Regions from separate parts of the Bradyrhizobium sp. Ken01 genome, predicted to be linked through region 3. Evidence: predicted binding sites of a transcription regulator. Region 3 holds the regulator's gene; each other region holds the start of a gene.

What was found. Region 3 encodes LexA, which represses DNA repair genes until DNA is damaged. Its sites were predicted from a motif close to TGTTCNNNNTGTGTTCNG; they were not measured.
Region 1: a site for LexA is predicted at 8,041-8,058, ahead of AC0L3S_RS32155 (YifB family Mg chelatase-like AAA ATPase). Genes of this name have one in related genera too.
Region 2: a site for LexA is predicted at 4,193-4,210, ahead of recA (recombinase RecA). Genes of this name have one in related genera too.

The regions. Positions count from the first base shown of each region.
Region 1 covers NZ_JBVVPC010000048.1:35,880-46,256, reverse strand. The annotation lists gene AC0L3S_RS32190 (phosphoribosyl-ATP diphosphatase) at 1-266, shown strand, start outside; gene coaA (type I pantothenate kinase) at 287-1,243, shown strand; gene AC0L3S_RS32180 (hypothetical protein) at 1,349-1,588, shown strand; gene AC0L3S_RS32175 (AI-2E family transporter) at 1,650-2,708, opposite strand; gene AC0L3S_RS32170 (histidine phosphatase family protein) at 2,765-3,388, opposite strand; gene AC0L3S_RS32165 (ATP-binding protein) at 3,512-5,737, opposite strand; gene AC0L3S_RS32160 (hypothetical protein) at 5,878-6,345, opposite strand; gene AC0L3S_RS32155 (YifB family Mg chelatase-like AAA ATPase) at 6,444-7,982, opposite strand; gene AC0L3S_RS32150 (PilZ domain-containing protein) at 8,212-8,457, shown strand; gene AC0L3S_RS32145 (tetratricopeptide repeat protein) at 8,538-9,323, shown strand; gene AC0L3S_RS32140 (CpaE/TadZ family protein) at 9,432-10,377, opposite strand, start outside.
Region 2 covers NZ_JBVVPC010000029.1:41,130-51,506, reverse strand. The annotation lists gene AC0L3S_RS25215 (HdeA/HdeB family chaperone) at 163-456, shown strand; gene AC0L3S_RS25210 (PaaI family thioesterase) at 561-1,025, opposite strand; gene AC0L3S_RS25205 (hypothetical protein) at 1,385-1,696, shown strand; gene AC0L3S_RS25200 (hypothetical protein) at 1,801-2,055, shown strand; gene AC0L3S_RS25195 (DUF6894 family protein) at 2,065-2,298, opposite strand; gene AC0L3S_RS25190 (hypothetical protein) at 2,460-2,648, opposite strand; gene AC0L3S_RS25185 (DUF2798 domain-containing protein) at 2,909-3,166, shown strand; gene AC0L3S_RS25180 (hypothetical protein) at 3,866-4,033, opposite strand; gene recA (recombinase RecA) at 4,285-5,373, shown strand; gene AC0L3S_RS25170 (hypothetical protein) at 5,480-6,469, shown strand; gene gcvP (aminomethyl-transferring glycine dehydrogenase) at 6,766-9,630, opposite strand; gene gcvH (glycine cleavage system protein GcvH) at 9,787-10,155, opposite strand; gene gcvT (glycine cleavage system aminomethyltransferase GcvT) at 10,167-10,377, opposite strand, start outside.
Region 3 covers NZ_JBVVPC010000036.1:39,962-50,338, reverse strand. The annotation lists gene AC0L3S_RS28515 (ComEC/Rec2 family competence protein) at 1-1,984, shown strand, start outside; gene AC0L3S_RS28510 (hypothetical protein) at 2,123-2,560, opposite strand; gene lexA (transcriptional repressor LexA) at 3,035-3,736, opposite strand; gene AC0L3S_RS28500 (molybdopterin molybdotransferase MoeA) at 3,912-5,123, opposite strand; gene AC0L3S_RS28495 (hypothetical protein) at 5,333-5,524, opposite strand; gene AC0L3S_RS28490 (HAD family hydrolase) at 5,679-6,311, opposite strand; gene AC0L3S_RS28485 (alpha-hydroxy acid oxidase) at 6,320-7,453, opposite strand; gene AC0L3S_RS28480 (S41 family peptidase) at 7,756-9,093, shown strand; gene AC0L3S_RS28475 (bifunctional diguanylate cyclase/phosphodiesterase) at 9,238-10,377, opposite strand, start outside.

The DNA of each region.
Region 1 (10,377 bases), on a different contig from region 3:
GCGAGGCGTCCTATACCCGCAAGCTCCTCGACAAGGGCGCCGAACATTGCGCCAAGAAGTTCGGTGAGGAGGCAGTCGAAACCGTAATCGCAGCAGTCGAAAACGATCGCGCGCATCTGATCGCAGAAGGCGCCGACCTGCTCTATCATTTCCTTGTGCTGCTCAAGGCCCGCGGCGTAAAGCTGGAAGAGGTCGAGGCCGCATTGGACAAGCGGACCAATATGTCAGGGTTGGAAGAAAAGGCGTCGCGCAAGGGCGGCAGCTAGCCGAGGTGGAGAATCGCGTCATGGATATCCGCGCACCCGAGCAGCAGTATAATCCGTACCGCGTCTATACGCGCGAGGAGTGGTCGCGACTCCGCGACGACACGCCGATGACGCTTGAGCCGGGCGAGTTCGACCGGCTGCGCTCGCTGCATGATCGCCTCGACTTGCAGGAAGTCGAGGACATCTACCTGCCGCTGTCGCGCCTGCTGTCGATCTATGTCGATGCGATGCAGCGGCTGTATTACGCGGAGCGCCAGTTCCTGAACATCCGCGACCGCAAGATGCCCTACATCATCGGCGTCGCCGGTTCGGTCGCGGTTGGAAAATCCACCACGGCCCGCGTGCTTCAGGCGCTGCTGGCGCGCTGGTCGCCGCGTCCCAAGGTCGAGCTGATCACCACCGACGGATTTCTGTATCCCAACGCCGTGCTGGAGCGGCAGGGCATCATGCAGAAGAAGGGTTTTCCGGAGAGCTACGACCTGCCGCTGCTGCTCAGCTTCCTCTCCGACATCAAGGCCGGCCGCCGCCATGTGCGCGCGCCGGTCTATTCGCATTTGACCTACGACATCGTGCCGAACCAATGGGCCGAGATCGACCAGCCCGACATCCTGATTGTCGAGGGCGTCAACGTGCTGCAGACAGGCAAGCTGCCGCGTGACGGCAAGGCGGTGCCCGTGGTCTCCGACTTCTTCGATTTCTCGGTCTATATCGACGCCGACGAGGCCGCGCTGCGGCAGTGGTATATCCGGCGCTTCCTGTCGCTGCGCGACACTGCGTTCACCAATCCAAAATCCTACTTCAACCGCTATGCGCTGTTGTCGGACGAGGAAGCCACCGCCACCGCGATCGCGATCTGGGAACGCACCAACCTCGCCAATCTCGAGGACAACATCCTGCCGACCCGCCCCCGCGCGACCCTGATCCTGAAGAAGGGCGCCGATCACACGGTGGCGAGCGTGGCGCTCAGGCGGCTATAACAGCCTTGACGAACGCAGCCCTTGTTAAATTTCGGGCTGAGTATCTTTTGTTGCAGACCGGCGAGGGGTATTTGGTTATGGCTTTCGGAAACGCACACGGACCCCATGGTTGATCGTCTCAGAAGCGCTGCCGAGCATCTCGAAGCACCGATATGCCCGGACTGCCATATCGAGATGAAGTGGTTCCGTTCCGAGCTGCCGGCCGACGAGCCGACCCCGATCATCGCGCATCTTTTCGTGTGCCCGCATTGCAAGCGCGCGGCCCAGGCAGACACCAAATTCGAGGGCACGCCGGTGCGGCCGGATAAGCTCTCTGCGCCGCGGTTTCCTGCTCACGCCGCATAGCATTCGGGGGTGACCGGATTCAGCGCTCGGCTGACCGCCGGATAGTAACTCGACATGACGATCATTTCCGGACCTCCTGTCGCGCTTTCGAGCCGATGAAGATGTGCCACGCCGTGAGAAACATCGCGGCGACGAGTGGGCCGATGACGAACCCGTTCGCTCCGAACGCCGCAAGGCCGCCTACGGTGGCGAGCAGCACGACATAGCTCGGCATTTGGATCGACTGGCCGACCAGGATCGGGCGGAGAAAATTGTCCGCAAGACCGATCACGAAGGTCCCGAAAGCGAGCAGGATGATCCCTTTCGTGACTGAGCCTGCCACCAGCAGGTACAGTGCGACCGGAACCCAAACCAGGGCGGAGCCGAGCACGGGCAGCAGCGAGAGCAGCGCCATCAGGGCGCCCGCCAGCAGTGGGGCAGTCAAGCCGAGCACCCAGAAAATCAGCCCGCCAAGCGCTCCCTGAATCAGCGCAACGAGAACGATCCCCTTGATCGTCCCGCGAACCGCGAGGGTGAACGCATTCAGAATCTCGCTGGTGTGGCTTGGCCGCAGCGGCAGCGCGTCGCGGATCCGTGCATTGAGCTCGTCACCGTCGCGGAGCAGGAAGAACAGCAGGTACAACATCACGAGCAAGCTTGCGACGAATTCCAGCGTCAACTGACCGATGTTGATGGCGTGTCCCGCCAGCTGTTGGCCGGCAGGAACGACCAGACTCGACAGACGTTCCTTCAGGGCCGAAAAATCGATGCCGGCCAAACGATCCGACAGGGACGCAGCCCAGGCGGGCAGCGCGGATTTCAGCTGCTGCAGGGGATGAGCGAAACTGATCTCCCCGCTCTGAGCGCGCTGATAGAGCTCCCCACCCTGGTCGATGAGCGAGGCGATGACGACCGCCACGGGGATGAGGACCATGACGATCACGACGACGACAGTGAACGATGCAGCAAGGTTGCGCCTTCCCGGAAGCGTTTCCAGGGCGCGTCGATAGAGCGGTGCGAAGATGATCGCCAGAAGCGTGGCCCACAACAACGCGCCGGAGAACGGCCAGAGCACCCACCCGAACGCAAGGGAGATCGCGGCAAGCAAGATGAGGAATGAGCGGTCTTCCGATGTTCTCACGTGTTCGCCAGCCCTTTTGTTGCAAGAAGTATGATCCGGACTTGAAGTCCGGGCCGTCACTTGTCTGCTTTCGCGGTCCAGTCGGCGAACTTGATGCGTCCTGCAAAGGTTGCGGGACCCGAGCCGCCGGCCTTGTAGACGAAAGCTTCGCCTTCCTGCACGTCCCCGGCTTCCTTGCCGAAGGCATCGGCGATGTTGGTCTTGTGGGTGACCAGGAAGGTGTTGGTGCCGGCTTTGGGCGGCGCGTCGACGAGCTGCCGCACGGCCTGGCCCGCCTTTGCGTTTGCACCGGTCGGATTTGCCATGCCCGACGCACTCGCGTTGCTGCTGTCCGTCAACGCATCGACCGGCTTGACCTCGCGGCCGGAGATCAGCCTGCCCGCCTCGATCGCGCGGTTCAGCTTGCTGGTGTAGACGTCGCCGATCGGAATTGCGAGTTCCTTGATGGCCGTCCCGATCTGGCGCGCCATGTCGCGGCCCTTTTCGCTGAGCTGCCGCTGGGCGCTCATGTCGTCGAACTTGAAAGGGTAGACATCCTTTTGGCTGTCGTCGGTGGCGGTGTGCCGAAACACCAGCACGTAGCCGCCTTGCTTGAGCGAGGCGATCAGTTCCGAGCTATCGGCCGCGGCGGGGGTGGATCCAGAGAGTAGGACAAAGGCGAGGCAGCAAAGCAGTTTCATGCCCGACATCCTCTTCTTGAAAACGCCCCTTGGAGGATGGTGACGTGCAGCGGGGTCGATTTCAATTCTCGAATGCCGATGGATATGAAGTTCCCATGCGCGGAAACGTCGAGCGGTCTTGGATCAAACCGCCAGCTGCCGCGCCGCCGCCAGTCCGGCCAGCGCCTCTTCCAGCTTCTCGCGATCGAGCGGCTTGATCAGAAACCCGTTCATGCCCGCTTCAAAGCAGGCATAGCGATCCTCCACCAGCGTATTGGCGGTGAGCGCCAGGATCGGCGTGTGGTGGCCACCTTTGGTGGCCTCATGCGCTCGGATTCGTTTCGTCGTTTCGATGCCATCGAGCTGCGGCATCTGGATGTCCATCAGCACGAGATCATAGGGCGTGCTGGCCGATGCCGCGCCGAGCCAGGATTCCAACGCGGCCTCGCCATTGATCGCGATGACGACGCGGTGGCCGAGTTTCGTCAGCAGCGAGCGCATCAATAGCGCATTGATCTCGTTGTCCTCGGCGACGAGAACCGACAGGCCTTTCGCCGGTACCGGGCCGGTGGATGGGGCTGATGGCTCCGGCGCGAGATCGGGCGAGGCGACCTCCGGGGGCAGCGCGAGGCGTGCGGCGAGCGAGGCCGCGCGCAGCGGCTTCACCAGGAAGCCGGTGAAGGCCGGCGAGAGTTTCTCGTGGCGCGAGCCGGACGTCAGCAGCACGAGGCGTTGCGTCGCATGGCTGCGTGCGGCTTCGCCGAGGCGGTCGGCGATGGCGGTGCCGAGCGCGCGATCGATCAGCACCGAATGCCATGAGCGTTCCGGCAGCAGCGCTTCCGCCACCGCGGCGTCCGTCACCATGCAGGTCTGGCCGCCCCAGCGCTCGAGTCGCCGCGCGATCAGTGACGCCTCGATGCCGTCGGCAATCAGCAGGATCGACTTGCCCGCGAGATCGGGACTGGGGAATGCCGTCTGTTCCGGATCGACGTGCTTTGACGCGAGCGGAATCGCGACTTCGAAGGTCGAACCCTTGTCCGGCTCGCTCGTGAGCGTGATGCGGCCGCCCATGCGCTTGACGATGCGCTCGCTGATGGCGAGACCGAGGCCGGTGCCGCCATAGGTGCGGGCGACGCGTTCGTCGGCCTGCTCGAATTCGCGGAAAATGCGCTGTTGCGCTTCCGGCGCGATGCCGATGCCGGTGTCGCGCACCAGAAAGCTGATCTCGTTCGGCCAGATGCCGGGCTCGACGATCAGCGCGACGCCGCCGCTCGCGGTGAACTTGATGGCGTTGCCGGCGAGGTTGAGCAGCACCTGGCGCAGCCGCGCGGCATCGCCGACCACTTCGAGCGGCAGCCGTTCGTCGACATAGGCGGCGATCTCGAGCTGCTTCGCCTGCGCGCGGGGCGCGAGTAGCTCGGTGATGTCCTCGATTAGGCCTGAGAGCGCGAAGGGACGCTGCTCGAGATCGAGCTTGCCGGCTTCGATCTTGGAATAGTCGAGCAACTCCTCGATCAGCGCCATCAGCGCTTCGCCCGAGGTCTTCACGGCCCTGGCGTAGGTCGACTGCTCCGGCGTCAGGGAGGTGTCGAGCAGCAGCCCGCCCATGCCGATGATGCCGTTGAGCGGCGTGCGGATCTCGTGTGAGGCCATGGCCAGGAAGCGCGATTTGGCCCGGTTGGCGGCGTCGGCCTGATCGCGGGCGTCGGACAGCGCACGTTCCGTCTCGGTGCGGTCGGTGACGTCGCGTCCGACGCTCTGCAATTCGGCGGGCTGGCCGGCGTCGAGCCGGACATAGCCTTCGCGCCAGGCGATCCAGCGCCCGCCGAGCGGGGTTGCGATCTTCTGGTCGTGAATCCGCGTTCCGTTGCTCTCGCCGGCGCTGTCGCCCTGCTCCAGCACGTCGAAATCAAAGCACGTGCCGACCAGCGCGCGGCGCGCCTGTCCGGCAAGCGCGCAATAGGCGTCGTTGGCGAACGTGATGCGGCCGCTCGTGTCACGCAGCACGATCAGATCGCCCTGCTGTTCGAACAGGCTGCGAGCGCGTTCTTCGGCTTCCTTCAGCTCCCAATTGCGGTCGATCAGCGTTTCGTTGTGGGCAGCCAGCGCACGCATCCGCTTGTTGACGAAGCGCAGGCGCATGCTGAGCGTGGCGAGGCCGAGGCAGGCGAGCGCGAACAGGAAGCTGACGCCGATCGCAAACGCATTGGGATCGTAGCCGGACGTCTCGGACCGGCTGCCGGAGACAAACCCATAGGCGCCGCCGAAGGTCGCCGAGAAGATCATGATGGAGCGGATCGCGAAGGCGATTCTGGGGTACTGTCGCCTGAAGCGGCGCATGCGCACCTTGATCCGGAACGTCCGATCCATCGCCACCGACCCGACTCTTTTCGTAAAAACCTGCGCTCGCTGTAAACGACGATGTGCCGCCGACCTTGCGAACAGTTTGAGGCCCTGCGATCGCCTCCAAACAGGGTTCACGAGGCGTTAACGGCGCAAAGCGAGGCGGCTCAAAGCGAGGCGGCCTGGAGATGACGGTGGCCGCCGCGGGCGCCGACGATTAGCGCCGCGGCCTCGCGCTGCGAGAAGGTTTTCGAGCGCACATAGACGCGGTAATCCGCCGGCCCTTCGGTGGAGAGATAGACCACCTGGCCGCCGTCGACGGGCTGCGCGGCAATCGAGATCAGGCGCGTCGAGGGGTTGGCCTGGCAGGACTCCGATTCCGACCCGAGGCCGTCGTCGACGACCGCGAAGTCGGCAGCGTCCGCATCCTCGGTGATCTGAACCCGCACCGTGGCGCGCGCGGGATCGTCCGTGAAGGCGACATGCACGCCGGCGGTCCAGAACAGCGACGTCAGCTCGACCGAGGTGTCGCCGAGGGCGATGCAGGGATGCGAGACCGATCCGATCTCGCTGCGGGCAAACACCGCGGCCGCCAAAACGGGAATAACCGAGGCCAGGATCTTGAAACGCAACATGACACGCTACTCGCCGGGCCCTGTACGGGAACTGATGGGCCTTATGGTTTGCAGAGCGTAAAGGAAACTCGTTACCGCCGGGTTGATGCGCGGAATGATCACGCCAGCTGCCGCACATCCTCCGCGAGTGCGCGATAGGACAGTGCTTCGGCCAGATGCAGCCGGCCGATCTTGTCGGCGCCGTCGAGATCGGCCAGCGTGCGCGCCACCCGCAGCACGCGGTGATAGCCACGCGCCGACAGCCGCATGGTCTCGGCGGCGTCGCGCAGCAGCTTCTGGCCTTGCGCATCCGGCTTGGCGATCTCCTCCAGCACCGAGGCCGGGGCTTCGGCGTTGGTGCGAACCTTCGGCAGGCCGGCGTCCGCGTAGCGCGCGAGCTGGATGTCGCGCGCGGCGGCCACGCGCGCGGCGACTTCGGCCGAGCCCTCCGCCGGCGGCGGCAGGATCAAATCGGCCGCGGTCACCGCGGGAACCTCGATGCGCAAATCGATGCGGTCCATCAGCGGCCCCGAGATGCGGGCCTGGTAGTCGCCCGTGCAGCGATCGATGCGGCCGCGCTTGCAGGCATAGCCGGGCTCGAACGCATTGCCGCAGCGACAGGGATTCATCGCCGCGACCAGCATGAAGCGTGCGGGATAGGTGACGCGGTGATTGGCGCGCGACACCGAGACCTCGCCGTTCTCCAGCGGTTGGCGCAGCGAATCCAGCACGCGCGGATCGAATTCGGGGAGCTCGTCGAGGAACAGCACGCCTTGATGCGCGAGCGAGATCTCGCCGGGCCGTGCGCGCATGCCGCCGCCGGTAAGCGCGGCGATGCTGGCGGAATGATGCGGCGAGCGAAACGGCCGCCGCGCCGTCAGCGCGCCGCCCTCGATCTCGCCGGCAACAGAGGCGATCATCGAAACCTCGAGCAACTCGCCCGGTGACAACGGTGGCAGGATCGAGGGCAGGCGTGCCGCCAGCATCGATTTGCCGGCGCCGGGCGCGCCGATCATGAGCAGGTGATGACCGCCGGCGGCCGCGATCTCCAGCGCCCGCTTGGCGCTCTCCTGGCCCTTGATGTCGCGCAGGTCGAGGGGCGAGCTTGCTGCTTCATGCACCTTCGGCACCGGCCGCGACAGCACCTGCGTTCCCTTGAAATGGTTGGCGATCTGGATCAGTGAACTTGCGGCGATGATCTGGATGTCCGGGCTCGCCCATGCCGCTTCCGAGCCGCAAGCCGCCGGACAGATCAGCCCCTCCTCGCGCACATTGGCGCCGATTGCGGCAGGAAGGACACCGGCCACCGGCGCGATCGATCCGTCGAGGCCAAGCTCACCCAGAACGGTGAAGCCGGTCAGTGCATCCGGTGGAATCGCGCCGATCGCCCCCATCAGCCCGAGCGCGATCGGCAGGTCATAATGGCTGCCTTCCTTGGGCAGATCGGCGGGCGCGAGATTGACGGTGATCCGCCGCGCCGGCAGCGCCAGCCCCGAGGCGATAAGTGCCGAGCGGACCCGCTCGCGCGCCTCCGACACCGCCTTGTCCGGGAGACCTACGATCGCGAAGGCCGGCAGACCCGGCGCGACCTGCACCTGCACGTCGACCGCGCGGGCCTCGATCCCCTCAAAGGCGACGGTAGAAACCCGCTGAACCATGCCCGAACCAGCCTGCCCTTTTGCACAATTAGGGGTAGCAGAGCGGGCCAGTCCTTGCAAGAACAATACGGGAACGTGTTGAGGGGGGCCTGGAAGGCCCTAACCGATCGTAAACACGACGAAGACACTACGCCTCGAATGCAAGCTGCTCTGCTCAGCACATTCCAACGAATGTCCGCTACTCCTAGGGGTGCGGGATGGGCCGTGGTCTAACGGGTGAACAATTCAAATGCTTGCAAATCGCCGGAGAAGCGAACGACGGATGTGCACGCGGCTTGCCAAGATTCATTTTGGCGCGGGTTCGCTGCCGCGGGACTGCACGATCACCGATATTTCGGATGGCGGCGTGAAAGTAGTGGCGGAATTTCTGGAAGTGCCGCCGCAATTCACCATCATCTTCGCACCCGACTATTCCCGCCAGTGCCGCCTGCGCTGGCGCATCGGCTGCGAGTTCGGCGCTGAATTCACCGACTGAGCCATCGGAAGCGCCCCGCCTTAACGGGACTTTAGCGTTAATCGGTAAGCATCTCTGATCAGTCGCCGAGTGATCAGAGTATGTCCAAGCGTTCGTCCGTCGCCTCTCCTCCGGCGAGATATCTGTTTTCCGCGCTTCTGATCCTGGCCCTCGGCGGCTGTCAGACCACCGGCATCGAAGACATCACCGGCGCGCTCGGCGGAAAGTCGGACACGGCTGGCAGGGCCGACACCAAGCCCGACGTGAGGCCGGACATGGACGCGCTGCGCGAGCGCTATCGTGCCAAACCTGGCGATCCCAACATCGCGCTCGAATACGGCAAGGCGTTGCGTCAGACCGGCCAGCGCGCGCAGGCGCTCGCGGTGCTGGAGCAGGCCGTGCTCACCCATTCCAACAACAAGGCGCTGCTCGCCGGCTATGGCCGCGCGCTCGCCGACAGCGGCAGTTTCCAGCAGGCGTTCGACGTCCTCGGTCGCGCGCATTCGCCCGAGGATCCCGACTGGCATATTCTGTCGGCGCAGGGCGCCGCGCTCGATCAGCTCGGCCGCAACGAGGAAGCGCAGCAATACTACGCCGCCGCGCTGAAGATCGTGCCGGACGAGCCGTCGGTGCTGTCCAATCTCGGACTGTCCTACATGCTGCAGAACAATCTGCCGCGGGCGGAGGAAACGATGCGCCGTGCGCACGCGCGCAATCCCGCCGATTCGCGCGTGCGCGCCAATCTCGCGCTCGTGCTGGGACTGGAAGGAAAGCAGGCGGAGGCCGAGACCATCGTGAAGGCCGACCTGCCGCCGGATCAAGCGGCGGCAAAGGTCACGGCGCTGCGGCAATTGCTGGTGAAGAAGCAGCAGCGGGCGGAGAAGTAACCGGCTCGTTCCTGAGCTCGACAGATTGAGCCTCGCCGAGCGCACCGAGGGAGGTGCGTTCCCTCCCCCACAAGGGGGGAGGGAACGGAGAGAGTTCAGCTCTCGTCCCTACGACGCCTTGCGATGCGGGGCTGATCCGCGCCCCGACCTGCCCTTCAGCTTCTTCAGCAGCGGGCCGAGCAGCGAGCGCTTCGGCTTCTTCACCTCGCCGCGCCCGGCAAGGCGGTTCGCCATGTTCTGGAACAGCTCGGTGGTGCGGTGGCTCTTGGAGACCTCCGCGATCATCTGGCCGTTGTTGGCCGCGGTCGAGAACAGCTTCGAATCGAACGGGATCACCGCGATCGGCTGGCTCTCCATGGTCTTGGCGAAGGCCTTGACCTCGATCTCCGCACGCTTGGGCATGCCGACCTGGTTGATGCAGTAGAGCGGTGGCCGGTCGTTCGGCCGCGCCGCCTTCAACACGTTCAGCATGTTCTTGGTGTTGCGCAGGTTGGCAAGATCGGGCTCCGCCACGATCACGATGTCGTCCGCGTTGACCAGCGCGCGTCGCGTCCAACCCGACCATTGATGGGGAACGTCGAGCACGATGCAGGGCGTCGTCATGCGCAGCGTGTCGAATACCGCGTCGAAGGCCTCCGCGCCGAAATCGTAGACGCGGTCAAGCGTGGCAGGCGCAGCAAGCAGGCTGAGACGCTCGGTGCATTTGGAGAGCAGACGCTCCATCAGAGCCGTGTCCGGCCGATCCTGTGACAGCACCGCATTGGCGATGCCCTGCACCGGGTCCTGGTTGTAGTCGAGACCCGCGGTACCGAAGGCGAGGTCGAGATCGATCACGACGGAATCGAGCGCGAGGTCGCGGGCGATGGTCCAGGCCACGTTGTGCGCGACGGTGGAGGCACCGACACCGCCCTTGGCGCCGACCACCGCGATGACGCGGCCGGTGATGATGGTTTCGGACGCCGAGAACAGGCTGCAGATCGAGCGGACGACGTCGAGCGTTTCGACCGGTCCCACCACATAGTCGTTGACGCCGCGGCGGACCAGCTCGCGATAG
Region 2 (10,377 bases), on a different contig from region 3:
ATCTTTGTGAAGTAGTGCATAGAAATTACGTTGAACTAAACTCAATACTGGCGCTACTTGCACAGCGCTTCAGATTTCGTTTACGACGTCGAAGCGGAAGTCACTCCGCGGATTTTCCCCCAAGCCGTTCCTTTGTGGCGCTACGCGCCGATGGAGATATTGATGAAGACCACGCTTTCGCTTCTGTTCGCCGCAGCGCTCTCGCTCTCGTCCATGCCCGCCCACGCCGCAAAGCTCGATCTCGCGACCATGAGCTGCAAGCAGTTCCTGGAGAGCGGCGACGATACCATCAAGATGGTGCTGACCTGGATGGACGGCTGGTACAAGGGCGATGAAGAGAACGCGATCATCGACACCGACGTGTTCGTCGAGAACGCCAAGCAGTTCGGCAGCTATTGCGGAAAAAATCCGAACGTCAGCATCGTCACCGCGGCTGACGAAGTGCTCGGCAAGTAGCTTCTGCCGTGACGGCGCGACGCGCGATCGCGCTTCCTGTCTCGACATGACGCCATCGAGAGCCGCAGTGCGCTGTGCGCTCACGCGGCTTTCTTCTTTGATGCTCACCCCGGCAGCATCGCGAACGCGCTCGACACCATCGCCACCGGCTTGTTGTCGGTGGCCGAGAGCAGCGTGACCCGGCCAAAGCTCATGGTGCGCCCGAGTCGCACCACGCGGGCGTCGGCCAGCACGTCCGACGAGGAGACCGCGCGCATGAAATGCGTGGTCTGGTCGACGGTGGTCATCGGACGATAGCCGCGGTTGGCGGCGAGGTTTGCGATCACCATCGCGGTGTCGGCGAGTGCCATCAGCGCCTGGCCGCAGACCACGCCGCCGTTGCGGCACAGCCGTTCCGAGAACGGCATGCGCAGGAGCGCTGCCGGCTGCCAGTCCGGCACGTCCGGCGGCGGCAGGTGCTCGATGCGCTCGACCGACAGATTGAGATCCTGGATCCAGGGGGCAAAGACTTCGCCGAGGATGCGTCGGGCCTCAGAGATGCCGAACTCGGCTTCTGGCTGCGATGGCATTGCTGTCGTTCCCTCCGTATTGTCGCATGTTCGGCATTCCGAGCGGACCGGCGCGGCAAAGTCACCCGGTCTGCTACGGGCCCGTCGGCTTGAAAATGCCTGACTTCGCCCGGTATGATGCCACGGAGTGGGTATGGGTGGGTGATGTTGCGTCGGTATGTCCTCGTGTTTTGTCTGGCCGGGCTCGGCCTGCTGCTGAACGGGTGCACCAAGTGCGGCCCGATCTGGGACGACTGGCTCCACGCGCCGAAATCGTGCAGATCGGACCGGCTCTAGCGGGCCGAGCGGCCCCTGCGGTTGTGACAGGGGTGACAAGGCACGGGCGACCCGCGCCGCCATGGATGATCAAGGAGTACATGATGAAGCTTTTCCGTATGGCCGCGGTGCTGGCTGTTCTGGCGGGACCGACCGTGCTGGCGGGACCGGCCTATGCGCAAATGCCCAATCTCAATTTGCTGCAGGAGGGGCCTGGCAAGACCCCCGAGGAGAAGGCCGCGGAAGCCGAGCGTGACAGGGCCTACAAGGAGACGCTGAAGAAGATTCCGGATTCCAAGGCCTCCAACGATCCCTGGGGCGGCATGCGCTCCGACCCGCCGAAGCAGGCGGCGGCGCCAAAGGCGTCGGCCGCGACCGGTGCGCCGAAGAAGAAATCCGGCACGACCGCCAATTGACCGTCTGCCCGATCGGAGGCGGTTGATGCCTCGGCCGGGACTCCTCTTTGATCGGCCTGCTTCCTACATTGCGCGGGAGCGTATTGCGTCGAGGAGAGCAGAACATGGCCGATCGTCCGCGGGATCTCGCCGAGCGGATGGCGCGCCGGCGCAAGATGGGCGGCAAGCCCGGCACGAGGGCCGGCGACGGCTATCTGCGCGAGACCTTCACGCTGCCGCGCGCGGCGGCGCGGGAGAGGGCGCAGGCTTTCTTCGCCCGCTACCCCAAGGCCGGCTATATGAGCGCGGTCGAGACCTGGCGCGAGCTGCCCGGCGGCGACATCGAATTCACGATGCGGCGGCTGCCCAGCGCGGATTAGGCCTGGCCCCTATTCGAACGTTTCGGATGTGATGCGGATCCGGAACACGGGCTCCTTGGCCTCGTCCAGCAGCTCCATGTTCCATTCGGAATTTTCCTGGAGCTTGCGGGCGATGCCGGCGGCCATGTCGGCGCAGACGCTGGTCATCTCCTTCCAGGCCAAATCGCGATCGGCAAATTCCGACGCCTGGTCGGCACAGCCGGAATAGCTGCCGTTCCGGATTCGAAAAAAGTAGAGCGGCATGGTTCGTACCGATCGCGCCTGATGGCTCCGTCCCCACGGCCATAATCGCGGCAGTCCAATCCCAAACCATCGGCAGATCAATTCCGGGCGGCTACGGAATAGCCCCGTGGGCGCGGCGAGCGCCCTGCAAGCCATGCCGCCGACGATCTCGGTGCGGCCGTTCAGGCGGTTTTGCGCCCGATCGCCTTCAGCTCCCGATCGATCCTCAGCTGCACCCGCCGGATCGCCAAGAGATCGATCTTGGTCTCGGTCCTGCCGGTCTTGATCTGCTCGCCGATTCGGAACTGCCACCGCCAGATCCCGGGAATTGCCGTCTTGGCGACGGTGAACTCGATGCCCCTGTGATTCATGGCCATCTCCCACGATTCACTTCCATCTCTGAGAACATGCTGGGGGCATAATATTCCAGCGAAAACCAAATCTGTCGGTAAGTCCCGGATAGCCCACGGCTATCTCGCAAACACACGCGCTGCCGCCCAGCGGCGGCGCGAGACCCCTCCCGTGGTTCTCCGGCCAAGAACAGAGTTCCTGGGATGGGTAAGGGCGCCTTCCGGAACGCGGCGGCATGTGGCTTGCTTGGCCCGATGACGGTCAGCAACATGGGCGCGTCATGCTGGGCATTCCCCGCCGCTATTCTCATTTCGTGTTCGGAATCATCCAGTCCGGACTGACCTCGCTGGTCGCCGCGGGCATCGCCAGCCTTCCTGTAGGGAATGCGCTGGACTTCCTCGCGCACTGGATGGTGTCGTGGCTGATCGCATGGGCGGCGATGCTGCCGATCGTGCTGCTCGCGGCGCCGGCGATCCGCGCCTTCTCGCTGCGCCTGACGCGGGAGGAGGGCGGTTCGCAAACCGGCCGGCCGGCATGAAAGGCGGCATGAAAAAACCCCGCTTGGAGAACCAAGCGGGGAGAAGGTTATTGGAGGCTGAGGTGCTGGGCTGCAACACCATAGCCGGGCGACCCTAGCCGGCTCAGCTTACGACAGCCTGACAAGGCCCGACGGTGGCAGCGAAAGCCAGAGCTTGGGGGCCGCACACTGGCCCCGCACCGGTCCCAATTTCGACATCCGTTCGCACAACTCAGGACACAACCGCAGGCGAGATTTCGCAATGACGGTGCTGCCATGGGGGAAACGTGGCGTGCCGGCAACGGGGTGGCATCATGGACAACGTAGAGCGGTCATTCGCCGCCGCGACGGCGGCTGGCTTCGTCGTGCTGGTGATCGGGATCGGGTTGCTGGTTCTGCTGTAGGCGGTGTTGGCTGCGGGAGACGGCTCCGGGGTGGAAAGGCCCATGCGCGCCTTTCAAAAACACGAAAACAACCCCATGCACAGTAGCCCGCCTACAAATTCCCTCGTTCAATCAATGGCTTACTGGTAGTATTTGGATACCATATCGGCTCGGACTCGCCTCCATGGCGATCCGAATCTCGATTCCTGTGCCGATTCCCTGAGATCAACGGGCGGCCGCTCCGGCACTGTCGCCAGCGCGTTGCCGCTGGCGAACATCGCCACGCCTGACGCGTCGGCCGGCTGGCCTCGGCTCCTACGCCCTCGTCCCGACGGCCTTAGTGAACCTTGATCGCGTCCAGCGGCAAATGGAGTTCGGCGGCACGCTCGTCGCGGTCCTTCTTGCGGAACTCGTTTTCCTTGCGCTCGAACTTGCTCATCTCCTCCCGCGCCGCCTCCAGCAGCGGAATGCGCCGGATCGTATCGTGATACGTGTTGTCCGTCATGACTGAGGTCCCCAGAGTTACGGTCCCATCCCAGAGAAGGCCGCAGACCGCGAAAAGGTTCGGTGCCGCAGGATTACGGAATTCTGACGGCGCGCAGCTCATCCGTCTTTGATGCACGTCACTTAACGCGCAAATCCGCAAAAGAACATATTGCGAACCTAGAACAAATAGGGTACATTGATTTTATCGCCGCGCCGCCTCGCCAGCCGTTTGTCCCTCTAGCGAATCCTCGCCATAAGGAGCACGACCCAATGTCCACCACTGCCCTGCGTATCGTCGAAGGATCTTCCATGGACAAGAGTAAAGCTCTGGCCGCCGCGCTCTCCCAGATCGAGCGGCAGTTCGGCAAGGGCTCGGTGATGAAGCTCGGCAAGAACGACCGTTCGATGGATGTCGAGGCGGTGTCCTCGGGTTCGCTCGGGCTCGATATCGCGCTCGGGATCGGCGGTCTGCCGAAGGGGCGCGTCGTGGAGATTTACGGGCCGGAATCCTCGGGCAAAACCACGCTGGCGCTGCACACGGTTGCGGAAGGGCAGAAGAAGGGCGGCATCTGCGCCTTCATCGACGCCGAGCACGCGCTCGACCCGGTCTATGCGCGCAAGTTGGGCGTCAACATCGACGAGCTCCTGATCTCGCAGCCGGACACCGGCGAGCAGGCGCTGGAAATCTGCGACACGCTGGTGCGCTCCGGCGCGGTCGACGTGCTGGTGATCGATTCGGTCGCGGCGCTGGTGCCGAAGGCCGAGCTCGAGGGTGAGATGGGCGATGCGCTGCCGGGTCTGCAAGCCCGCCTGATGAGCCAGGCGCTGCGCAAGCTGACGGCGTCCATCAACAAGTCCAATACCATGGTGATCTTCATCAACCAGATCCGCATGAAGATCGGTGTGATGTACGGCTCGCCGGAAACCACCACCGGCGGCAACGCGCTGAAATTCTATGCCTCCGTCCGCCTCGATATCCGCCGCATCGGCGCGATCAAGGAACGCGACGAAGTGGTCGGCAACACCACGCGCGTCAAGGTCGTCAAGAACAAGCTGGCGCCGCCCTTCAAGCAGGTCGAGTTCGACATCATGTACGGCGAGGGCGTCTCCAAGATGGGCGAGATCCTCGATCTCGGCGTCAAGGCCGGCATCGTCGAGAAGTCCGGCGCCTGGTTCTCCTATGACAGCCAGCGTCTTGGCCAGGGCCGCGAGAATTCGAAAGCGTTCCTGAAGGCCAACCCCGACATCACCGCCAAGATCGAGACCTCGATCCGCCAGAACTCCGGCCTGATCGCCGAGCAGATTCTCGCCGGCAGCCCCGAGCGTGACGCCGACGGCGAGGAGCCGGGCGAGGAGTAAGCCTCAACGGGTAGAGTTTTTCGCGAGGAGCGGGCGCTGAGGACGTTGAGTTGCCGACGTCTTCGGCGCCTGTTTCGTTTAGGATCGGTCGTGCTCGGGGGGCGCGATGAAGCGGTTGATTCTGACCAGTTCGTCCGGAGGCCAGCTCGCACGATCCGGGTTGGCGGAGCTTGTCATCTCGTCCTCGTTTCACCTTGAGTGGGGACCGCTGCCCTCGCCCGAGAAGCTCGCAGCCTTTTTCGCGGCGCGTTCGGCGAATCTCGGGCCAGGTGATCATTGGTCTGACTGGGGCATCCGGTGGCCCAAGGGCATCAAGGACCGCAAAGACTTGTCCCTTGCGGACTTCTGCGAGCAATATGACGTGGTTGAACTTTGGTTCGACCCAGCTCCCCGGGATCAATTGCAGCTCGTCTGCCTGCTGGACCACCTCAGCTCCTGCTCCTCGCTGTTGCCAAAGCTTAAACTTCGACTTGTGGCATCCGAGCTGACGACGGAACGCGGTGAAGATCTCGCTGCGTCCGAGCCGCACATTCATGTCGTGCCTGTTAGGGCCCAGGAGTTCGAGACTGCCCGGTTGGCGTGGTCGGCCTACCGCGCGACGACCCCTGAGGCCTGCGTCGATCTCCTTCACCAGGATCTCAGTGCATTGCTGATGCTGCGCCCGGCCTTGCTCGATCTCCTAGCAGAACTCCCGTCGCCTTCGACGGGACTCGGTGCGACGGAGATGCGGTTCTTGGAGATGCTTGCCAGAGGGTTTGCGAACACGGGTGCGTTGTTTCACCTGCGCTCGCATCGGCGCACGTTCGTGTTTGGAGAGACTGAGTTGGGTCGGTTGCTCGACGGGCTCGCGCTCGGCCCCAGGCCCGCAGTGGCCGGATTGGACGACGAACTGCGGACAATCGATCGCGAGAACCACAGGGATCGCCACGCCGCATATCTACGCAGCCGACTGTCACTGACTGAGTTCGGGGAGGCTGTCGTGGCCCATCAGGAAGATTTCAGTCGCCACAACCCGATCGACCGCTGGTGGGGTGGCACGCACCTGACCAACGACCGGCTGTGGCGTTGCAGCCATGTTTTGACGAAGCCATCGTGAAGTCATGGGCATGACGCACCTTGTTTCGACGACAGATTTGGCCGTTGCCGACGCCACGCAGCGCGCCGGACTCCTTTGAGAGGTGATCGTGTCACATCTGATTCTGACCACGAACCATCTTGCGGCAGCACGCTTCGGCATCCAGGGTGCAGGGTCCGTAGGGGTGGGCAAAGGCGCGCAAGTGCTTGCCCACCATATTTCAACTCAGACGAAGGAGGTGGGCACGCTTCCGCCTTCGCTCTTCGAGCTACGGCGGACGAGTCGCTTTGCCCACCCTACAAAACCTCCGTCGGGTCCTACTCCGCGGCTTCCGCGTAATCGCTCACCGGCGGGCACGAGCACACCAGATTGCGGTCGCCATAGACGTTGTCGACGCGCCCGACCGGGGACCAATATTTGTCCGTGCGCGAGGTGCCCGCGGGGAAGCAGCCCTCGACGCGGGTGTAGGCGCGCTTCCAATCGTCGTCCGCGATGTCATGCACCGTGTGCGGGGCGTGGCGCAAGGGCGAGGCCTCGATCTTGAAGCGACCGGTCTCGACCTCGGCGATTTCCTTGCGGATCGCGATCATGGCGTCGCAGAAGCGATCGAGCTCCGCCTTGGATTCCGACTCGGTCGGCTCGATCATCAGCGTGCCCGGCACCGGGAAGCTCATGGTGGGCGCATGGAAGCCGTAATCGATCAGGCGCTTTGCGATGTCGTCGACGGTGACGCCGGACGTCGTCTTCAGCCCGCGGGGGTCGACGATGCACTCATGCGCGACGCGGCCCTTTTCGTTCTTGTAGAGCACCGGGAAGTGCGCATCGAGCCTTGCTGCGACGTAGTTGGCGTTGAGGATCGCGATCTCGGTGGCGCGCTTGAGGCCTTCGCCGCCCATCATCAGGATGTAGATGTAGGAGATGGTCAGGATCGAGGCTGAGCCGAACGGCGCGGCCGAGACCGGGCCGACTGGCGCGTCTGCATTCGTTCCGGGATGACCGGGCAGGAACGGTGCGAGGTGCGCCTTGACGCCGATCGGGCCCATGCCCGGGCCGCCGCCGCCATGCGGGATGCAGAAGGTCTTGTGCAGGTTGAGATGGCTGACGTCGGCGCCGTAATCGCCGGGCCTGCTAAGGCCGACCTGCGCGTTGAGGTTGGCGCCGTCGAGATAGACCTGTCCGCCATGGCCATGCACGATGTCGCAGATCTCGCGGATGTGCTCCTCGAACACGCCATGGGTCGAGGGATAGGTGATCATGACCGCGGCGAGGTCGTTCGAATGCTTCTCGGCCTTGGCGCGGAGGTCGTTGACATCGACGTCGCCATTTTTCTCGCAGGCAACAACCACCACGTCCATGCCAACCATCGCGGCGGAAGCCGGGTTGGTGCCGTGGGCGGAGGAAGGGATCAGGCAGATCTTGCGATGCGTCTCGCCACGCGCCGCGTGATAACCGCGGATGGCCAGAAGCCCGGCATATTCTCCTTGCGCGCCGGAATTCGGCTGCAGCGAGATCGCGTCATAGCCGGTGATATCGCACAGCCATTTCTCCAGGCGCGCGAACAACGCGTGATAGCCACGTGCCTGCTCGCGCGGGGCGAAAGGATGCAACGAGCCAAACTCGGGCCAGGTCAGCGGCATCATCTCGGTGGTCGCGTTCAGCTTCATGGTGCACGAGCCGAGCGGGATCATCGCGCGGTCGAGCGCGAGGTCGCGGTCGCTGAGCCTGCGCATGTAGCGCAGCATCTCGGTCTCCGAGCGATGCGCATGGAACACCGGATGGGTGAGGAAGGAGGTCGCGCGCTTCAGCGCCTCCGGCAGCGCCTCGCGCGTGGTCGCGTCGATCTCGGCGTAGGCAAGCTGGCCGCCGAAGGCGCGCCAGACCGCTTCCACCGCCGCGGGCGTGGTGGTCTCGTCGAGCGCGATGCGCAAGCTGTCGTCACCAACGCCGAGATTGATCTTCTCGGCGGCCGCGCGCGCGACGATCTCGGCACGCTTCGCGCCTGTAACCACGCTGAGCGTGTCGAAGAAGTTTTCGCTCCTCAGCGTAAAGCCGAGCCTGCGCAGGCCGGCGGCCAGCACCGCCGTGCGGCGATGCACATTGCGCGCGATCTGCGTCAAGCCTTCGGGACCGTGATAGACCGCATACATCGAGGCGATCACGGCGAGCAGCACCTGCGCGGTGCAGATGTTGGAGGTCGCCTTCTCGCGGCGGATGTGCTGCTCGCGGGTCTGCAGTGCGAGACGGTAGGCCGGCATCCCGCGCGAATCCACGGAGAGGCCGACGATGCGGCCGGGCAGCGAACGCTTCAGCGCATCGCGCACCGCCATATAGGCCGCGTGCGGGCCGCCATACCCCATCGGCACGCCGAAGCGCTGGGCAGAGCCGATGGCGATGTCGGCGCCGAGCTCGCCGGGCGAGGCGAGCAGGGTCAGCGCCAGCAGATCGGCGGCGATGACCGCGAGCGCGCCCTTGGCCTTCAGGCTGGCGATCGCGGGCCTGAGGTCGCGCACCGCGCCTGAGGAGCCCGGGTATTGAAGCAGCGCACCAAGCACGTCGGTCTTGTCGAGATCGGTAAGGGGATCGCCGACGACCAGGGTCCAGCCCAGGGGCTCCGCGCGGGTGCGCATCACGGCGAGCGTCTGCGGATGCACGTCCTTGTCGACGAAGAAGGCCTTTGCTTCGACCCGCGAGTGCCGCTCCGCGAGCGCCATTGCTTCGGCGGCCGCGGTTGCCTCGTCGAGCAGCGAGGCGTTGGCGACGTCGAGCCCGGTGAGATCGCAGATCATGGTCTGGAAGTTGAGCAGCGCCTCCAGCCGGCCCTGGCTGATCTCGGGCTGGTAGGGCGTGTAGGCCGTGTACCAGGCCGGGTTCTCCAGAATGTTGCGCTGGATCACCGCCGGCAGGATCGTGCCGGAATAGCCCTGGCCGATCAGCGAGGTGAAGACCTGGTTCTGGGCGGCGAGCTCGCCCATATGCGCGATCGCCTCGGTTTCGCTGAGCGGCTTGCCGAGATCGAGTGGGGCAGCCTGCCGGATCGAGGCCGGCAGCGTCTGCGCCATCAGCGCGTCGACGCTGTTCGCGCCGACCGCCTCGAGCATCGCGGTGACGTCGCGGGCGGAAGGGCCGATGTGGCGGCGAACGAAGCCGGTGGTGTCGCCGTTGGATTTGCGGTGCGCGGTCATCATGGGTCCTCGCTTTAGATGTTCTTGTCGTGCCCCGCGAAGGCGGGGCACCCAGTAAACGCAGCCGCTTCGGCTAGGGCCGAGAAGCCGCGGCGTACTGGATCACCCGCCTTCGCGGGTGATGACACCGAATATGAGGTTAGAGTTCGCATCATCTCACGCCGTGTGGGCCTTGTACGCCGCTTCGTCCATGAGACCGCCGAGCTCGCTCTTGTCGGCCATCTTGATCTTGAAGAACCAGGCCTTGCCTTGCGCGTCAGAGTTTACCAGCGCCGGCTCGCTCGCAAGCTCGGGGTTGGTCTCGAGCACCTCACCGCTAACAGGCGCGTAGACGTCCGATGCGGCCTTCACCGATTCGACGACGGCGGCGGGTTCGGCCTTCTTCAGCGTGCGGCCGAGCTTGGGCAATTCGACGAACACGACGTCGCCGAGCTGCGACTGCGCGTAGTCGGTGATCCCGACGGTGGCGACATCGCCGTCGATCGCGAGCCATTCGTGGTCGGAGGTGTAGAGCGTCGTGGTCATTTTCTCAGTCCTCAGCGTTTGTAGGTGTTTTTCACGAAGGGCATGGCGGCGATTTGCACGGCCAGGCGTTGGCCGCGCACTTCGGCGAAGAGTTTTGTGTCGATCGCGCTCGATGCGGTGGGCACATAGCCCATCGCGACCGGCGCATTCAGGCTCGGGCCGAAACCGCCCGAGGTGACCTTTCCGATCGGCTCGGCGGAGGTCGCATTCGCAAACAGCAGC
Region 3 (10,377 bases):
GAGCCGGCTGTTCGCCCCGGCCATCATGATCGCAGCGGTCGCGGCCGGCTTTGCCGTCGCGACCTGGAAGACGGCGCGCATCGCCCACCCGGTGCTGGCAAAGTCGCTCTATTCGGTGTCGTTGTCGGGCTTCGTCGAGGCTCGTGACATCCGCGAGCGGACAGATCGTTTCGTGCTGCGCGTCACCGCGATGGAGGCGCAACGCAGCGACGTCAGGCTCGAGCGCGTGCGCCTGTCGGTCCGCAAAGGCACCGCACCGGAGGTCGGTAGCTTCGTTCAGCTGAAGGCGCGGCTGATGCCGCCGCTCGCGCCGGTGCGACCCGGCAGCTACGATTTTTCGCGTGACATGTTCTTCCAGGGCATCGGCGCCTCCGGTTTTGCAATGGGCGCAATCACGGTGGCGCCGCCGCCTGAGACCGGCGGCTTGCGGCTGCGTTACGCGGCCTTCATGCAAGGCCTGCGCGATGCGATCGATGCCCGCATCCGCGCGACGCTCGACGGTGACAACAGGGCGATCGCGACCGCGCTGCTCACCGGGCGGCGCGATGCGATCACCACGCCGGTCAACGACGCCATGTTCATCTCCGGCCTCGGCCACGTGCTCTCGATCTCCGGTTATCACATGGCCGTCGTTGCCGGTGTCGTGTTCTTCGCGGTACGCGCGCTGCTCGCTCTGATTCCGGGACTGGCGGCGGGCTTCGCCATCAAGAAATGGTCGGCCGCCGCCGCGCTGGTCGCTGCTGCGTTCTACCTGCTGCTGTCGGGCGCGGAGGTCGCGACGCAAAGATCGTTCTTCATGACGGCGGTGGTGCTGATCGCGGTGATGGTCGATCGCCGCGCCATCACCTTCCGCACGCTTGCTGTGGCTGCGCTGATCGTGCTGGCGGTCGCGCCGGAAGCGCTGGTGCATCCGAGTTTTCAGATGTCGTTTGCGGCAACCCTCGGCCTGGTGGCGCTGGTGCAGATCGGCATGCCGAATTTGTTTGCCTCGCCGGACCATTCGGCGACCGCGCGCATTGCGATGTGGGGCGGCCGCGAGATCGCGATGCTGTTCATGGCTTCGCTGATTGCGGGACTTGCGACCACACCCTACGCCGCTTTCCACTTCCACCGTGTCACGCCGTTCGGCGTGCTCGCCAATCTCGGCGCGATGCCGGTAGTCTCGGCGCTGGTGATGCCGGCGGGACTGTTGGGGCTGCTTGCTGCTCCGTTCGGGCTGGACAGCGTGTTCTGGTGGCTGATGGGGATCGGCATCGACTGGATGGTCGCGGTCTCGCGCTGGGTCGCGGCCTTGCCGGGCGCGGTCGGCCGCATCCCGGCGTTCGGAATCGCGCCGCTGATCGCGGCGAGCCTGGGAATCATCGTGCTGGGCTTGTTGCGGACGCCGCTACGCTGGTCCGGCGCCCTGGTGCTGCTGGCAGCGATCCTCTGGGGACTGTCGGCGCGGCAGCCCGACATCCTGATTGCCGGGGATGGCGCGAGCGTCGCCGTGCGGGGCAAGGACGGATATCTGCACCTGATCAGGACGAACAAGGACAGCTTTCTGCTCAAGGAATGGCTCGCTGCCGACGCCGATCCCCGCGATGCGGGCAGAGCCTCGCTGGCCGATGGCGTGTCCTGTGACGAATCCGGCTGCGTGACGCCACTGGCCGACGGGAGGCTGGTCGCGCTGGCACTCCGCGCCGACGCTCTCGCGGACGATTGCAGTCGGGCCGCGCTGGTGGTGACGACACGTCCCGCGCCGCCCGATTGCGCCGCGATGGTGGTCGATCGGCAGCGGCTCGCCAGCCAGAGCGCGCTGGCGCTGACGCAGCGTGGCGACGGTTTTGCGGTTCAGGCGGTGAGGGCGAGAGGCACGAGCCGCCCCTGGTTGCCGGCCGGCGCCGGCGAGGGTGATTTCGACGGCAGCCTCGCGCCGAAGACGACCGCGTCCCGCATCAAGGACGCAACGCCGGCGGAGACGGACTTGCAGGCCGACGATTGATCTGATGGTGCGGAGCAACGCAGTGGATCGGTGCGTCCGCTCGGATTCGCTGGGCGCAAACTACACCATCTCGCCGGCCACGGCCGGCGATGGCGATTCAATCCTGACCTCCGACCTCGTAGCCGGAGGGCGGCTGTTTCAGCCGATCGGCAGGTGCGTGACGGTCGGCTGCCTGCTGTCGGCGATGATCTGCGCCTTGTGCTCGCGCTCGGTGACCGACTGGGTCACCGGCAGTTGCAGCACGGTCGCTCGCTGGCCTTCGACGAGCTGCGTCACCAGGACATATTTGCCGTCGGGGAATTCGATCGCGTCGTGATGGCGGTCGGGGACGTGCGGATCGATTTTGCCGAACTTGCCCACGCGGGAATTGATGGTGCGCGTCCAGATCCAGCGATTGTCGTAGCGGACGTCGTCGGCGAAGGCGAGCTCCGTTCCCGGCAGCAGGCAGACGGCAACGGATGGATCGGCTGCGGAGGCGAAGCCGCGCGTCGAGGTGCCGCGGAAGCTTGTCGTGACGATCGTCTCGCCGACTTCGGCGGGGCGCGACGCGACGGCATGTAGGCTGTAGTCACACATCGGGTGCTCCTCATGCTGGGATAGCAACCCGCGTCTCTTATCGAGGCGCAGGCCTCCATCAGAGTGGAAGCACGAAAGCTCTGCTTGGTTGTGGGCAAATCTGCGGCTGGCTTCCGCAAGCCGCGATCACATTATCTTTCCCGAATCCAATAGGAACAAAGCTCGCCGCGATGCATTCGGGAGGCGCGTGCGCGAATATTGCCGGCTGGTTGCAATGGTTGCTCGATCGCATGCCGTTGCGGACTTGACCGCTGGCCGCCGTTTCCTCGAGCCGCGAAGCGGTGCCGCTTCGTCGGCGTCGCGAGGAGCCAGCGCCGGAGGAGGGGCCGGATAGTCTGTGCAGAACCAGAAAGACCATCCAGCCGGAGCGGATGATGATCCGCTCCAATCTCCGACCGGCGATGCCGATCGGAAGCGCGCAAGGCGCCAAGTACTTCGGGTATGAAGCACTTCCGGCATGAAGTACTTCCGTTATCAGTACTTCCGGTAAAGCCCGATCAGCTTGCCCTGAATCTTCACCCGGTTGGGCGGCAGGATGCGGACCTCATAGGCTGCGTTGGCGGGCTCGAGCGCGATCGAGGCGCCGCGACGGCGGAAGCGCTTCAGCGTCGCTTCCTCGTCGTCGATCAGCGCCACCACGATGTCGCCGGTATCAGCGCTCTCGTTGCGCTGGATCAGCGCCATGTCGCCGTCGAGGATCCCGGCCTCGACCATGGAATCACCGCGTACTTCGAGCGCGTAATGCTCGCCCGAGCCGAGCATGTCAGGCGGTACGCTGATGGTATGGCTGCGGGTCTGCAATGCCTCGATCGGCGTGCCGGCCGCGATGCGGCCCATCACCGGCACCGCCACGGGACGTTCGCCCTCGTCAGCGGGCAGGCTGGAGCCCGCACGCACCTTGCCGAGATTGCCCTCGATGACGCTCGGCGTGAAGCCGCGGCGGCTGCCGGCGGCTGCCTGGAGCTCCGGCAGCTTGATGACTTCAATCGCACGGGCGCGGTTGGGCAGGCGTCGGATGAAGCCACGCTCCTCGAGCGCCGTGATCAGGCGATGGATGCCCGACTTCGAGCGCAGGTCGAGCGCATCCTTCATCTCGTCGAAGGAGGGCGGCACGCCGCTTTCCTTCAGACGTTCACTGATGAACCGCAGAAGCTCGTATTGTTTGCGCGTTAACATCTCGACCAAAGTCCCCCGGTTGATGTCGTCCGATTCCGAGACGCTGAATTCGGCCATAAGCCGCTACATGCTCGAAACAAATCATGAACGGACACTATATGTTCGATACATGTTCCGCAACTGCTTAATTTACCGTGAACGGAGCAAAGTTCGCGGAACGCGCATTGCCGGACGCTCAGACGGGGAGCCGCAACACTTCGCAAGCCGTGCCGGCTTCGGCCTTCGGCGCGAACGGTGCGCGCACGAGAAGTACCTGTGCTGCAGCGAGATTCGCAAGCAGCGAAGAGTCCTGATGATTGACGGGAAGAACGACGCGTGTGCCATCGTCACGCTCCTCCAGATGCGCGCGCAGATAGTCCTCGCGCTGGTCGTTGGCGCCGACGTCGCGGCCGAGCACGGCGCGTTCACGGCGGTGGTGAATCACCGAACGGCCAGACAGGACGCGAATCAGCGGCACCATGAACAGGAAAGCGCACACATAGGACGACACGGGATTGCCCGGCAGGCCGATCACACCCATTGCGCCGAGCCGTCCGTGCATCATCGGCTTGCCTGGCCGCATCGCGATCTTCCAGAACGCTATCGCGATGCCTTCGTCCCGCAGCGCCTGCTGGACCAGATCGTGGTCGCCGACCGATGCGCCGCCGGTCGTGATCAGGACGTCGGCGCCGCTCTCACGGGCGCTGCGGATGCCGGCGGTGGTCGCCTCCAGCGTGTCGGCGGCAATACCGAGGTCGATGGTCTCGGCGCCCTCGCTGCGGGCGAGCGCGTGCAGGGCGTAGCCGTTGGAATAGACGATCTGGCCGTGGCCGGGCGTGGTGCCCGGCATCACCAGCTCGTCGCCCGTGGCGAGAATCGCGACTTTCGGACGCCTGAAAACGGCAAGGTGCGGATGATTCATGCCGGCGGCGAGCGCGAGGTCGCGCTCGGTGAGACGGCTTCCCTTGCGCAGGAGCACGTCGCCCTCGCGGAAATCGATACCGGCTGGGCGGATGTGCCGTCCGGCGATCGCGGCTTCCTTGATCGTGATACGTTTGCCGGCGACAACAGTGTCTTCCTGGATCACGACGGCATCCGCGCCACCGGGAATGACGCCGCCGGTGAAGATCCGTACGGCCTCGCCGGCGCCGACCCTCCCGGCGAACGGTCGGCCCGCCGCGACTTCGCCGATGACGGTGAGCTCCGAATCGATCGTCGCGGCGTCGGCCGCCCGCACCGCGTAACCGTCCATCGCCGACATCGCCTGCGGCGGCTGCGTGCGCCGCGCCGCGACGTCACGCGCGAGCACGCGATGGTAGGCCTCGTCGAGGGAAATCATTTCTTCCGGCAGTGGCTCTGCATCCGCCAGCACCGCGGCGAGCGCGTCGGAAACCGGCATCAAGGCCACGGCGAAAACTCCTGCTCGGCACGTTCGGGCGAATGTTCCGCAAGTCTTCTAGCCGAGCGCGGGCGCAGAGGCAAAAACGGGGGCAGTCATCCCGCCGCTTCGCATCGTTCCGGAAGCCGGGATCAAGCGCGTCGCGGCATGATCCGAAGAACGTGAGAGATCGGCAGGAAAGTGGTCATCGAAGCCACGAAATCACCGGCTTGCATCGATCAGCTGCCTGCCTGCCCGGATGTTACGTCGGGCGCCTTGGATCCCTTATCCTTGTCGGGCAACGGATCGGCCTGGGATTTCAGGTCGGCGGCCTTGCTCACAAGCTTGGCGGAAAGATCCGAATCTGAAGTTGTCCTGGCGAATTCAAGAAGAAGAGAGGCCTGCTTGGTGAGGTAGGTCTTGCCCAACACGATGATGCATCCGTCCGTAGAAGTCCCAGCGGACTCTAAGAGTCCGGAAGGCGGTATTCCGTTCCGGGAACTCTGTACAAAAATGCACAAAGTGATCGGGTTCCTCAATTTTTTCAAAATTGTTCCCGTCGGGTTTCGCGACGACAGATAGTCGTCAGATGCCCAATGCCTTCAATGCGTTCCCGACGTCCCGGGGCGAGGTCACATGCACCGCCGTCAAGCCGCGCGCCCGCGCTCCCTCGATATTTTCGGCAAGATCATCGAAGAACACGATACGCCCGGCGGGCACGCCGATCGCCGCAACGACGTGGTCGAAGGCCTTCGCGTCCGGCTTGCGTAGGCCGATGCTGGACGACAAATACAGCTCGCGGAAATGGCCGAGGAGGTCGGCATATTCCCTCGAGAAATGGTCCACGTGCGGCCGGTTGGTGTTGGAGAAGGCGTAGAGCGGCATCTGCTTCGCTGCCCGCGGCAGCAGCTCGGCGATATCAGGCATTTCGCCGGCGAAGATCGCGTTCCAGCCTTCCAGGAACTGCGCATCCGAAATGCCGATTCCGAGCGAGGCTCGCAATGAGGCGAAATAGTCCTCATCGCTGATCTTCCCCATCTCGTGCAACCGATAGGCTTCGCTGTCCCGCACATAGCGCGCGACGATGGATTCGGGCTCGCAACCGGCATGTCCCGCCCAGCAGGCGATTGCCTTGGAGAAATCGATATCGAGCACCACGCGGCCGAGATCGAACAGGAGCGCATCCGCAGCTCCGGGAGACAGCGATGTCACCTGCATCCTTTCACTCAGTATCGATATGGCTCGTGGTCGAACAGCGGAAACGCGCTGAACACACTCGGCGCGTTGGTTGCGGTCGCCTGGTGCAGGCAGGATTTGTTGACCTCGGCGAACGAGGTCGCACCCAGGAGGCCGAGACAGCGCAGCACTTCGTCCTCGAGCAGCTCCAGCATGCGCGCCACGCCGGCTTCGCCGGCCGCCGCCAGCGCCCAGCATTGCAGCCGGCCGATGCCGACGAGGTCGGCGCCCGCCGCGATTGCCTTGACGATGTCGGTGCCGCGACAGACGCCACCATCGACCATGATCTTGGCGCGGCCCTTCACGGCGTCAACGATCTCGGGCAGGACATGCAAGGCGCCGCGACCGTGATCGAGCTGACGGCCGCCATGGTTGGAGACGTAGATCCATTCGACGCCGTGATCGATCGCGATCAGTGCGTCCTCTGACGTCGCGATGCCCTTGAGGATCAGCGGGATCTTGAACTTCTCCTTGATCATCTTCACCGTCCGCCACTCCAGACCCTTCTGGTAGTCGCCGCCGGTGGCGCGCAGGCGGCTCTCGCGAACGTAGCGCTTGGCGATGTCACGTTCGCGACGGCTGTAATGAGCGGTGTCGACGGTCAGGCAGAAGGCGGCATAGGCGTTCTTCTCGGCCCGGCTGACGACGTCGGCGACGAAGGCGTCGTCGCCGCGCACATAGAGCTGGTAAAGGCGCAGCGCCTCGGGCGCAGCTTCGGCGGTCTTTTCCAGGCCGGGCTCGGACACCGAACTGAGCATGTGCGCCGCACCGAAAGTGCCGCAGGCGCGTGCCACGCTCGCCGCACCATCCGGGTCGAAGATCTCGAGCGCGCCGACGGGGGCGAGCAAGACCGGCAGGCGCATCTTGCGGCCGAACTGCTCGACCGAGCCGGTGACCTTGCGGACATCGCGCAGCACGCGCGGGCGGAAGGCGATCTCGTCCAGCGCCATGCGGTTGCGACGCATCGTGGTCTCGGTCTCGGCCGCGCCGACGATATAGTCCCAGGCATTCTGGTTGAGGTTGGCGCGGGCTTTCCGGATGAATTCATGCAGATTCTGGAACGGCTCGGTGCTGGCGCCGAGCTCGACGTTCCTTTCCGGTTGGATGCGGGGTGCCTCGTTCATTGTTATCCTCCCGAGAATTTGAAGCCTTCCCTCATCGCCTAACCCGTCCGGGGCGCCAAAACCATCCTAAAATGGCATGGCTGCGAGGCGTGGGCCGGCCGCCCCCCGCTGCGCACGAACCGGGTCCTGCAACGTTGCCGAAAGTTTAGGTCCGGACGAGGGGATTTTTACGGTGTACCCGCCGGCGTGGCATCCCGGCCTTGAAGAAACCAGAATGGTATTGTGAGAAGCAGGCTGGATCGCCATTTGCATGGCGGCTCTCCAGCCCCACCGAACCGCGAAGCAAAAAGGCCAGCCTATTCATGCGGAAAACCCTGCTGTTTCCACTGGGCGCGCTCACCGGAGCGTGTCTGACCCTTTTGGTAGCCAGTCCGCACGGCGGCGTATGGGCGGCACGGGCGGCAGCGAGCGCGGATGACGCCTATTCCAAGCTCAATTTGTTCGGCGAAGTGTTCGAGCGGGTGAAGGCGAGCTATGTCGAGAAGCCCGACAATGCCAAGCTGATCGAAGGCGCGATCACCGGCATGGTGACCTCGCTCGATCCGCACTCGCGCTACATGAACGACAAGGCCTGGACCGAGATGCAGGAGACCACCTCCGGCGAGTTCGGCGGGCTCGGCATCGAGGTCACGATGGAGGAGGGGCTGGTCAAGGTCGTCTCGCCGATCGACGACACGCCGGCCTCCAAGGCCGGCATCATGTCCGGCGACCTCATCAGCAAGATCGACGGCGATGCCGTGCAGGGCATGACGCTCGAGCAGGCCGTCAACAAGATGAAGGGGCCGGTCGAGACCCAGACCAAGCTCACGATCGTGCGCAAGGGGGCCGACGCCCCGCTCGACGTCGCGATCAAGCGCGAGATCATCCATGTGCGCCCGGTGCGCTTCCATGTCGAGAACGGCGATATCGGCTATATCCGCGTCACCTCGTTCAACGAGCAGACCACCGATGGCCTGAAGAAGGCGATCGCATCGATCGCCAAGGAGGTTCCGCCGGAGAAGCTGGTGGGCTACGTGATGGACCTGCGCAACAATCCAGGCGGATTGCTCGACCAGGCCGTATCGGTGTCGAGCGCGTTCCTGCAGCGTGGCGAGGTCGTCTCGACCCGCGGCCGCAATCCGGAAGAGACCCAGCGCTTCACCGCGCATGGTGGCGACCTCACCAAGGGCAAGCCGCTGGTGGTTCTCGTCAACGGCGGCTCGGCCTCGGCCTCGGAGATCGTGGCCGGCGCGCTGCATGACCACAAGCGCGCGACGCTGATCGGCACGCGCTCGTTCGGCAAGGGCTCGGTGCAGACCATCATTCCGCTCGGCACCGGCAACGGCGCGCTGGCGCTGACCACGGCGCGCTACTACACGCCTTCGGGCCGCTCGATCCAGGCCCAGGGCATCGCGCCCGACATCGAGATCCTCCAGGACGTGCCGGCCGAGCTGAAGGGCCGGATGGACACCATGGCGGAGTCCCAGATGCGCGGTCATCTCCAGGCGGCCGATGGCACCGAGCAGACCGGGTCGCAGTCCTATGTCCCGCCGGAAGCCAAAGACGACAAGGCCCTGCATACGGCCTACGACTTCCTGCACGGCCAAACCGCGAATGCGGTCGCCGCCAAGCCGGCGTCGAAGGCTGCGGTGCCGAACTAATTGATCGCCTGTCGAGATGCCGCAGGGTGGGCAAAGGAGCGTAAGCGCCGTGCCCACCGGTTCTGCATCCGCGGCGAGACAAGAGGTGGGCACGCTTCGCTTTGCCCACCTACGAAGCGCTTCCTCACACATTCCAACGGATGACTAGCTTGCCTCGCGGCGACGGCCTTCGTTGCCGCCGCGCTGTGCGAGACGGCTGCGATGGACCGCGAACAGCTCCAGCACCTTGTCGGCCGGCTTCGCCGCGCTGAACAGATAGCCCTGCATCTCGGAGCAGCCGAGCGCGCGCAGCAGACGCTGCTGCTCCTCTGTCTCGACACCCTCGGCCGTGGTGGTCATGCGGCGGGCGGCCGCGAGATTGACGACGGCCTGCACGATGCTGGCGGAGCCATCGGGGCCGGCGATGTCGTCGACGAAGCAGCGGTCGATCTTGATCTTGTCGAACGGGAAGCGATGCAGATAGCTCAGTGAGGAGTAGCCGGTGCCGAAATCGTCGAGCGCGATGCGGACGCCGATGGCGCGGAGTTGATGCAGGATCGCAAGCGCGGTGTCGTCGTCGCGGATCAGCACCGCCTCGGTGATCTCGAGCTCGAGCCGGCTCGCCGGCAAATTGGAGGCGGCAAGCGCCGCCATGATCTTCAGCGCCAGCGTGCCGCTCTTGAACTGCACCGGCGAGACGTTGACGGCGAGGCGGATGTCGTCGGGCCAGTTCGCCGCGTCCCGGCAGGCGGTCGCCAGCACCCATTCGCCAATCTCGTTGATCAGGCCCGTGTCCTCGGCGATCGGGATGAACTCGGCCGGCGAGACCATGCCGCGCACGGGATGGCGCCAGCGCACCAGCGCCTCGCAGCCGGTGATGCGGTCGTCCTTCAGGCTGAGGCATGGCTGGTAATAAACTTCGAGGCCGCCTTCGCGCCCGCCTTGAGCGATGGCGTGGCGCAGGTCGATCTCGAGCTGCCGCCGCTCGTGGATCTTGGCGTCCATCTCCGGTTCGAAAGAGCGATAGGTGCGACGCCCTGCGGCTTTGGCCGCGTACATCGCCATATCCGCGTTCTTCAGGATCTGGTCCAGCGCCGTTCCATGTTGCGGCGCCAGCGCGATGCCGATGCTGGCGTCGGTGGCAAGATGATGTCCCATGCAGTCGAACGGCGCGCGGATGGCCTCGAACACCCGCGCGACGAGCTCGTTGACCTGATCCAGCGACGTTACCGCGCTCTGGACGATGGCAAATTCGTCGCCGCCGAGGCGCGCCACGAAGTCCGCCGGACCCGCACACCGCCGGAG